Regions from separate parts of the Yersinia massiliensis genome, predicted to be linked through region 2. Evidence: riboswitches for the same ligand, from Rfam matches in the RefSeq annotation. Region 2 holds a riboswitch; the other holds the start of a gene.

Region 1 (4,411 bases), 1.7 Mb from region 2:
CATAATGGAACCACCGCGAGAAACGATGCCGGTCAAACGTTTTGCGGTCATCGGCACATAACGCAGTAACACACCGGCGTGGATGGTAAAATAGTCCACCCCTTGTTCCGCCTGCTCTAGCAAAGTATCGCGGAACATTTCCCACGTTAAATTCTCGGCAACACCATTCACTTTTTCTAATGCCTGATAGATAGGCACGGTGCCGATGGGGACTGGGCTATTACGTAGAATCCATTCACGGGTTTCATGAATATAGCGGCCCGTAGACAAATCCATCACGGTATCGGCCCCCCAGCGCGTTGACCAAACCAATTTCTCCACCTCTTCTTCGATGGAGGAGGTCACGGCCGAGTTACCGATATTGGCGTTCACTTTGACCAAGAAGTTTCGACCAATAATCATGGGTTCGGCTTCTGGGTGATTAATATTGGCGGGGATGATGGCGCGGCCTGCGGCAACTTCTTGGCGCACGAATTCTGCTGTGATGTTATCCGGCAAGTTGGCCCCAAAATTTTGCCCAGGATGCTGGTGGCGCAGGACTTCCCCGCGAATCCTTTCACGCCCCATATTTTCGCGAATAGCGATAAACTCCATTTCTGGTGTGGCAATACCCGCCCGAGCGTAATGAAGTTGGGTAACGCATTTGCCATCGATGGCTTTTTGCGGACGTGGTAGGTGCTCAAAGCGCAAATGATCTAGACCTTCATCAGCCAAGCGCTGTTGAGTAAAGCCTGAACTGACCGTGCTCAGTGCTTCGGTATCTTGACGATCCGCTATCCAGCTAGCACGCAATTTGGGCAGGCCGGCGTGGACATCGAGCTTAGCGAGCGGGTCGCCATAGGGGCCAGAGGTGTCGTAAACCGGGATAGCTTCATTGTCTTCGTAGCGAGGATCATCTTTGCCGCCGCCGATCAACGTTGGGCTAAGCTGGATCTCGCGCATGGGAACCTGAATATCAGGTCGCGAGCCTTGTAAATAGATTCGTTGAGAGTTGGGGAAGGTCACTCCTTGCAAAGTATCAATAAATTGCTGAGCTTCTTCACGCTGTACTTTACGCGGACGTGACGGGTTTTTAACGGTGGATGACATTGTATTTTTAGACATAGCAAATTCCTACCAGTGTGGTGTAGAGGGAAAATTGCTTGTCTGGAGCTTGGCGGGAGTAACGATGTTGGCCAGTAACCGGTAGCCACCTGTGAAGGGAGAATGCCGGGTCTGTAGCGATAAATTACTCTTGTTCCCTTCGCGGGTACTAACCCGATCAGGTTCCGCGGATCCCGAATTAACGGTCTCAGCCTGCGTCTGCTTTTAAAAACCTACGCTAGGCACTCCGACAAGAGCTTTGAGTATATGAGGTTATTTTAAAACTACAATAGTCGATCCAAATCTATTCGGTTAATTCGCTCGGCTCTCTTTATTTTCCGGTTGAGCCGCTTGCCAAGACTCTGCAGCCCATTTAATCAGTTGATCTTCTAGCTGGAAGCGAGCGTCGAGGGCTTCACCGATATCGGATAATGCCTGCTGAAACTCGGTGCAGCTATCATCATCGATCTCAATGTTTGAGTAGCGATCATGGAAAGACATGATCGTTTGAGTGTTGTTTTTTAATGCGGGATAGACTTTGGTGGTCAGCGCCATTCTCGGGCTAGACTCGCCTTCTACTTGCTTGATAATTCTGTCGTAGATGTGAAAATGACCCGAAGAAAGATAATCCACCAAATTATGGCAAAAGTTCTCCAGCGCTTTTTCATTTAGCGGGGTATGCTTTTCTTTTTGTGGCTTAATACCGATCACTGTGCAATATGAAACTAAGAGTTCTTTACGCGCATGAAGCCATTGATCTATTAATTCGTTACTGCCGCCAACGCGTTGAGTCAGGCTTTCCAGTCGATTTAGCATGAACGACTCCGTGATGTAATAATGAGTTACAAAAAAGTAACAAGCCAGTTTCTAGATTGCCAGTGAAGTCGAGGTTGTGCAACAACGATATGGAACTACAACTTACAGGTAAAGAAAGTGGCTGGTGGATTGTCAGCCATGAAAACAGATTATGGTTACCGAAAGGTGAACTGCCTAAAGGGAATGCAGCCAATTGGTTGCTACAGGGAGCAACCGCTAGACAGATTGGTGAATGGCAAGGGGAGGCTGTTTGGCTGATCCGCCAGAATATGCCCACTGAGATGGGGTCAGTACGCCAATTGCTGGATATCGATCGCGGATTGTTCCAATTGGCTGGCCGAGGTGTGCAGTTGGCAGAGTTTTATCGCTCTCACCGCTATTGCGGTTATTGCGGCCATCAAATGCATGCCAGCCGCACCGAATGGGCTTGCTTGTGTAATCACTGCCGAGAACGTTATTACCCGCAAATCGCCCCTTGTGTGATTGTTGCCATCCGTCGCGGTGATGAAATCTTATTGGCACAGCATGTACGGCATCGTGGCGGTATCAATACCGTGTTAGCGGGTTTTGTGGAAGTCGGTGAGACACTCGAGCAAGCGGTGTCGCGCGAAGTGTTAGAAGAAAGCAATATCCACATAAAGAATCTGCGCTATGTGACCTCACAGCCTTGGCCGTTCCCACACTCGCTCATGATGGCGTTTATGGCGGAGTACGACAGCGGTGAATTGCGGCATGATCCGAAAGAACTGCTGAATGCGGGTTGGTATCGTTACGATCAATTACCGCTACTGCCACCGCCAGGCACCGTGGCTCGCAGGTTGATTGAGGATACGGTCGCCTTGTGCCGCCGCGAGCAGGAAAGCTGAATCCGGCATGCTACAATGCCGCTCAATAAAAGGCTGTCGCTAAATAAGAGACTGTCGCTCAATAAAAAATCGCTGCTAAATGATTGATGGCCGCTAGATGACTAAGGGAGCACCACCATGAATGAATTGAAAAACGATCGCTATCTGCGGGCTTTACTGCGCCAGCCGGTAGATGTGACGCCAGTATGGATGATGCGCCAAGCAGGCCGCTATTTGCCAGAATATAAAGCTACCCGTGCTGTGGCGGGGGATTTTATGTCGCTGTGCAAAAATGCCGAGTTAGCCTGTGAAGTGACAATGCAGCCATTGCGTCGTTATCCTCTGGATGCAGCGATTCTGTTTTCAGACATTCTGACCATCCCTGACGCCATGGGGCTAGGGCTCTATTTTGAAGCTGGCGAAGGCCCTCGCTTCCAATCCCCTATTACCTGCCGTGCTGATGTTGAAAAGTTGCCGATCCCCGATCCGGAACAAGAATTGGGCTATGTCATGAATGCGGTGCGAACGATTCGCCGTGAGTTGGCAGGGCAAGTGCCACTGATTGGTTTCTCCGGTAGCCCATGGACACTGGCAACCTATATGGTTGAGGGGGGCAGTAGTAAAGCCTTCACCAAATTGAAAAAAATGATGTACGCGGAACCGCAAACATTGCATCTGTTGCTAGATAAAGTGGCTGATAGCGTCATTTTGTATCTCAATGCCCAAATCAAAGCCGGTGCGCAGTCTGTGATGATCTTTGATACTTGGGGTGGGGTATTGACGGGGCGTGATTATCTTGAATTCTCATTGTGTTACATGCATAAAATCGTCGATGGCCTGATCCGCGAAAATGAGGGTCGCCGTGTGCCAGTGACGTTGTTTACGAAAGGTGGAGGACAGTGGCTTGAAGCGATGGCGGCCACGGGTTGTGATGCGCTGGGCCTCGATTGGACGACCGACCTCGCCGATGCCCGTCATCGTGTCGGTGACAAAGTTGCGCTGCAAGGCAACATGGACCCTTCAATTTTGTATGCACCACCGGCACGGATTGAACAAGAAGTCAGCACTATTCTAGCCAGTTATGGGCAAGGAGAAGGGCATGTCTTTAACTTGGGTCACGGTATCCATCAGGATGTGCCGCCAGAGCATGCGGGTGCCTTTGTGAATGCGGTGCATGCATTATCACGGCCTTATCACCAATAAATGGCTTGGATAGGTTACCCGCTATGATTGACACCAAAGCGCTACGGGCTGAGCAACAACAACGGGCATCTGAAGTGATACTGCAAGATGCCCCTGTGCTGGATAATCTCGTTCACCAGCCTGTGCGTTTTATTGCGGGTGCTGATGTCGGTTTTGAGCAGCAGGGAGAAATCACCCGTGCTGCTATCGCGATTTTGCGTTATCCCTCACTTGAGCTGGTGGAATATCAGGTTGCTCGTGTTGCAACTTCACTGCCGTATATCCCCGGTTTACTCTCTTTTCGTGAATATCCGGCATTATTAGCCGCTTGGGCGCAGCTCCAGCAACGACCTGATCTGGTGCTTGTCGATGGCCAAGGTATCGCGCATCCACGCCGCTTAGGGGTTGCCAGCCATTTTGGCTTGTTAGTTGATGTGCCCACTATCGGTGTCGCCAAAAGCCGTCTGTGCGGGCATTATCAGCCC
Region 2 (4,411 bases):
ATGGGGCTAAACAACGTGGTGGTGGTGCGAAATTATCAGAATAAGCGCGGTACCTCCAACGGTTTTCTGGTGAATAAAAGTGACCGATACCGGTTGAGTATTCAATCGATTGAGTTTCGCATTCCTAAAGTGGTGCTGTGGATGAGTTTTCGCCGCAAGCCACGCACCATGGAGCTGATTACCTACGAAACATTGGGCGATGAACCCAGCGGTATGCAGCAATACCGTAATATCCTCGATGAAGCACTGCGCGAACAATTAGATGCTGATTGGCGTGATCTGAATGATTATCTCGGGGCTGCTTGTTGGCAGCTAGAAAACGGTGCACCGCTTTGGCGGCAAGCGCAGCAAGAAATAACCTCAGATGCCATTAGCCAGCTAGCTTCAGCCAAAATTTTCCGCACTAAATCTTTGCAGGCTGATGGGGATTATGCTGGTTTTTGGGCTGGTGAGTATTTCTTGGCTGTTAGGCAACCCACCGCCACAAATCCGTTCCCTGCAATACAGATTTCTTGGCGTGAAGATGAAAAAGACATCGGCAGTTATCAGTTTGATCAGATAAACGATGAAGCAGGGAATGCAAAATTCTTACTGTGTATCCGCCCGCGTAAAGGTGCAGACAGTTACCTGCTAAATCGTTTTGATGCACATCATCTACAACGCGCCATCGCGATGTTTGCGATGATGCAGCGCTATTTATTAGCGTGATCCATTGGCTGCCACCGGATAGGCAGCCAGCGAATAAGTCCCGATGAGCTGACTCAAGTCAGTGATTCGGGCGCGTGAGTGCAGCTAACAACCCTACGGCTTCAAAACAAAATTATCCCCAAAGTCATTGGAGCCGCAGGTAGGCAGCCAGCGAATAAGTCCCGATGAGCTGACTCAAGTCAGTGATTCGGGCGCGTGAGTGCAGCTAACAACCCTGCGGCTTCAAAACAAAATTATCCCCAAAGTCATTGGAGCCGCAGGTAGGCAGCCAGCGAATAAGTCCCGATGAGCTGACTCAAGTCAGTGATTCGGGCGCGTGAGTGCAGCTAACAACCCTGCGGCTTCAAGGACGAAGGGGATCACCACCACTCATGAAAATGGTGAACCGGCCCCACCCCACTCCCCACCTCTAGAGAATCAGCCTGCTCCAATGCCCCTTGCAGATAACTTTTGGCTGCTTCGACAGTTTCAGCCCAATTCCCATACCGTGGCCGTAATGCGGCGAGCGCGGCTGATAAGGTGCAACCTGTGCCGTGAGTGTGCCGAGTGTTGATTCTACGGCTGACAAAACGCTGTTCACCTTGTGCGGTAAATAGCCAATCTGGGCTATCTTCGCCACATAGATGCCCCCCTTTCATTAATACGCTTTGGCAGCCCAACGCTAATAATGCCCGCCCTTGTTCACGCATCTGTTGTTCATCGCTTGCTGGCTGGCAGTTCAGTAACGCCGCGGCTTCTGGCAAGTTAGGCGTAATCAAGTCAACCTGTGGCAGCAATTGCTCGCGCAGTGCGGCCACCGCGTCGGAGGCCAGTAACGGATCACCACTCTTCGCCACCATGACGGTATCTAATACGACAAACGCAATTGGATATCGGCGTAACTGCGCAGCAACGATGTCGACGATTTCAGCATTGGCTAACATGCCGATTTTGGCGCTATCAATGCGGACATCGTTCAGTACAGAATCCAACTGAGCCGCGACAAATGCCGGTTCGATAGGATAGACCGATTGCACACCAGTGGTATTTTGCGCCACCAACGCGGTGATAACACTGGTGCCATACGCTTGCAATGCCGAGAAGGTTTTTAGGTCAGCTTGAATACCCGCGCCGCCACTGGGGTCTGTTCCAGCAATGGTCAGTGCATTAATGCGCGTCATGAATATGTCTCCATACTCAAGCTGATCGACGACGGGTTAATAGCGATAAGTGAAACAAAAGCGGCAGGTTGGACGTTCATATTCCTCCTAACCGGCGGTCAAGAAGGCGGAACCTTTTGGTACCGTGACTTCCCTACGCTGGCATTATCCAGATCAGGTTATACGGGTATTTCTCAGCCAAGCCACTTTTGCGGCAGGCACCCCGAGTCAAATAAAATCAAATAGTTGCGATTAACGTTCCGTTAATCCCTGCTCAGGATAATGCCAGCGGGAAGTCCAACAAACAAGCTCTAAAGTCTGTACGAGTCCCACAATGTGCCCCAGTTTGTATCCCAAGTGATTAATTAAGCGGGGCAGAACAGATGCCAAAAAGCCGCGGCTTTTTTAGCATGCCTCTCTCGACAGTCACCCGCTTCAATTTAGGACTCTTCGGAATAACGATTACCGCTCATGGGCACCTCTCTTTTAAGTCATCTTAAATAACGCTGAGGTATAAGTTAAACCCTTGGCGATTTAGCTCAGGGCTTTTGAAGAAACTATTGAGTAATGGCAAATAGCATTCCCATTGCACCAATAAAAATAAGTACAATGCCTAAAATCAGTTTACCTCTGGTGGCCGAATTAATAACTTTACATAAAAAACATCGTCTCACCTTCCTATCCATAATAATTTCGCTCATTGTTAGCGCCTCAACTTTCCGATATCTAAAACCTGATATGAATTTAATATCAATTGTTTTCAAAAGAAAGAAACATAGTCTTAACCAAACTTAATTAAGAGTTAATCTTTTGTTTTAATTGATTAAATCAACATTCATCAGTGTGTAAAATCCAACTGGAATTCTGTTCCTAACACGCCATCACTCCAGTGACTTGTTTGTTTATCTATAAATTAGAATATTTTTAATACTGTAGATTAAATATAATAATATATGTTCACTAGAGTTATTCGACGATCAGTTAAAGATAATATCGGCAGTTGCAGAGGCGGTAACGTTACCAACAGGTAATGTGTCGCCACCGGAACATAGTCGCCAAATGAGTTCATTTGAGAAAGTTTCGCTAGATTCACCCGCATTGATTGAACCTAATTTTAATGGTTCGCCATTAAACTTCAGACCTTGCGTGAGATTACATGTTCCAGCGCCTGTCACTCCCGTTATTTCACCTGTGATATACCCTCCTCCCTCATTGAGAGATAAACGGGTTGCTTCACTGCCATAAAGCCCTGAATTAGCCTGAAATTTTATATTAATATTAGCAGCAGGATTCGCGCTATTTTGGGTGCATCCCACCTCCAGATTATCCTTCACTAGTTCTAGTTCAGCCCCAAAAGTCGAATTATGTTCTACTTCGCCAAAGTTGATCGACTTATTAATACTGATCGAGCATTGCCGTGTGGAAACTTTAACCTGATGGCCAGTAAGAATACTATCCTTCGTAGCACTCGATAATGCACTGCTACTAAAATACATCTCAGGAATGGGGTATATTCCATCTTGCTGGGTCCCATCGGTGATAATGACCCAATGGCCCGTTATTGTTCCATTGCGGACGCTATATTCCTCGAAAAAAGGTGATGCCGGGACTCCCCGAGGTGATAAACACCAGGCAGAATTTGGCGGCGTTGCCGCTGCATTTCCAGATCCTGAGATTATCCCCTGAACGCCCGAATTGCCAAAAGTTCCACTCATGGTTTCTGATGAGCCACTATTTAACTTATAAGTCATAGTGAAAGATGCCTGCGGTACCAAAAAAATTCCTTGAGCAATCTTATACCCTTGTACTCCACCAACATCACTTAGGGCGGTGTTATTAACGCAACCCGTGGTTTCAGGAATTCCCGCGCCCGTGATGGCAACAAGACCGTAATTTGGATTGAGCATAATATAGTAGCCATCAAAACTGGCGGAAATACTCTGATTAAAGGCTGGACCTGCCCATTGTTGGCTACCACTACCAATTTCAATGATAGTTGCCTGTAATGGCATAATAACGCCCAATGACAGCAGACAAAGCCCTATTCGTAACCGCGTAAAACCCGTGGTACTTATTTTATCTGTCACTGTGTTTACCCCTCTATTGGGTGAATTCTCGGTGCTCAACATGTTAAACCTCACAACGTAATGGCAAATGACGTATCGGATTAGCCGCTGATGGGGCAGGGGTGTTCGCCAAACTGAACGATACATTGCATTGCTGGCTAGTATCCCCTCCCCACTTCACTTTTAGACGACCACTTTCTGGTAGCCCGCTGAGATAGACCTGCCCAGCATCTCCAACAATGCTGGTATTCGGCTCTTCACCCGCGCTCCCTTCAACGGAAACCACGGCACCAAAAGGTATTAATCCGCCGCTTTTACTCAAAGTAACCAATACTTGATAACCGACACGTGTTGCAAAGTTAGCCTTAACCACTGCACCTTTAGTTGGGTAGAGATTTTGGCTTGACTGCGTTATGTCAACCCCCTCAGGTAGGGTTGCCGGATCCAGGCTAATATTATTACGCTGATAGTTTGAGAGATAAGGCACAACCGCATAAC

The links. A riboswitch is a leader RNA that binds a small molecule or an ion and turns the genes downstream of it on or off. The one in region 2 is predicted to bind thiamine pyrophosphate.
Positions count from the first base shown of each region.
Region 1: another riboswitch for thiamine pyrophosphate. It lies ahead of thiC (phosphomethylpyrimidine synthase ThiC); the one in region 2 lies ahead of thiD (bifunctional hydroxymethylpyrimidine kinase/phosphomethylpyrimidine kinase).

Region 1 is NZ_CP028487.1:4,580,315-4,584,725, reverse strand. It holds gene thiC (phosphomethylpyrimidine synthase ThiC) at 1-1,104, opposite strand, end outside; TPP riboswitch at 1,222-1,343, opposite strand; gene DA391_RS21340 (Rsd/AlgQ family anti-sigma factor) at 1,396-1,899, opposite strand; gene nudC (NAD(+) diphosphatase) at 1,989-2,765, shown strand; gene hemE (uroporphyrinogen decarboxylase) at 2,883-3,947, shown strand; gene nfi (deoxyribonuclease V) at 3,971-4,411, shown strand, end outside.
Region 2 is NZ_CP028487.1:1,275,080-1,279,490, reverse strand. It holds gene DA391_RS05880 (hypothetical protein) at 1-708, shown strand, start outside; gene thiD (bifunctional hydroxymethylpyrimidine kinase/phosphomethylpyrimidine kinase) at 1,068-1,868, opposite strand; TPP riboswitch at 1,982-2,083, opposite strand; gene DA391_RS05870 (adhesin) at 2,825-3,934, opposite strand; gene DA391_RS05865 (fimbria/pilus outer membrane usher protein) at 3,978-4,411, opposite strand, start outside.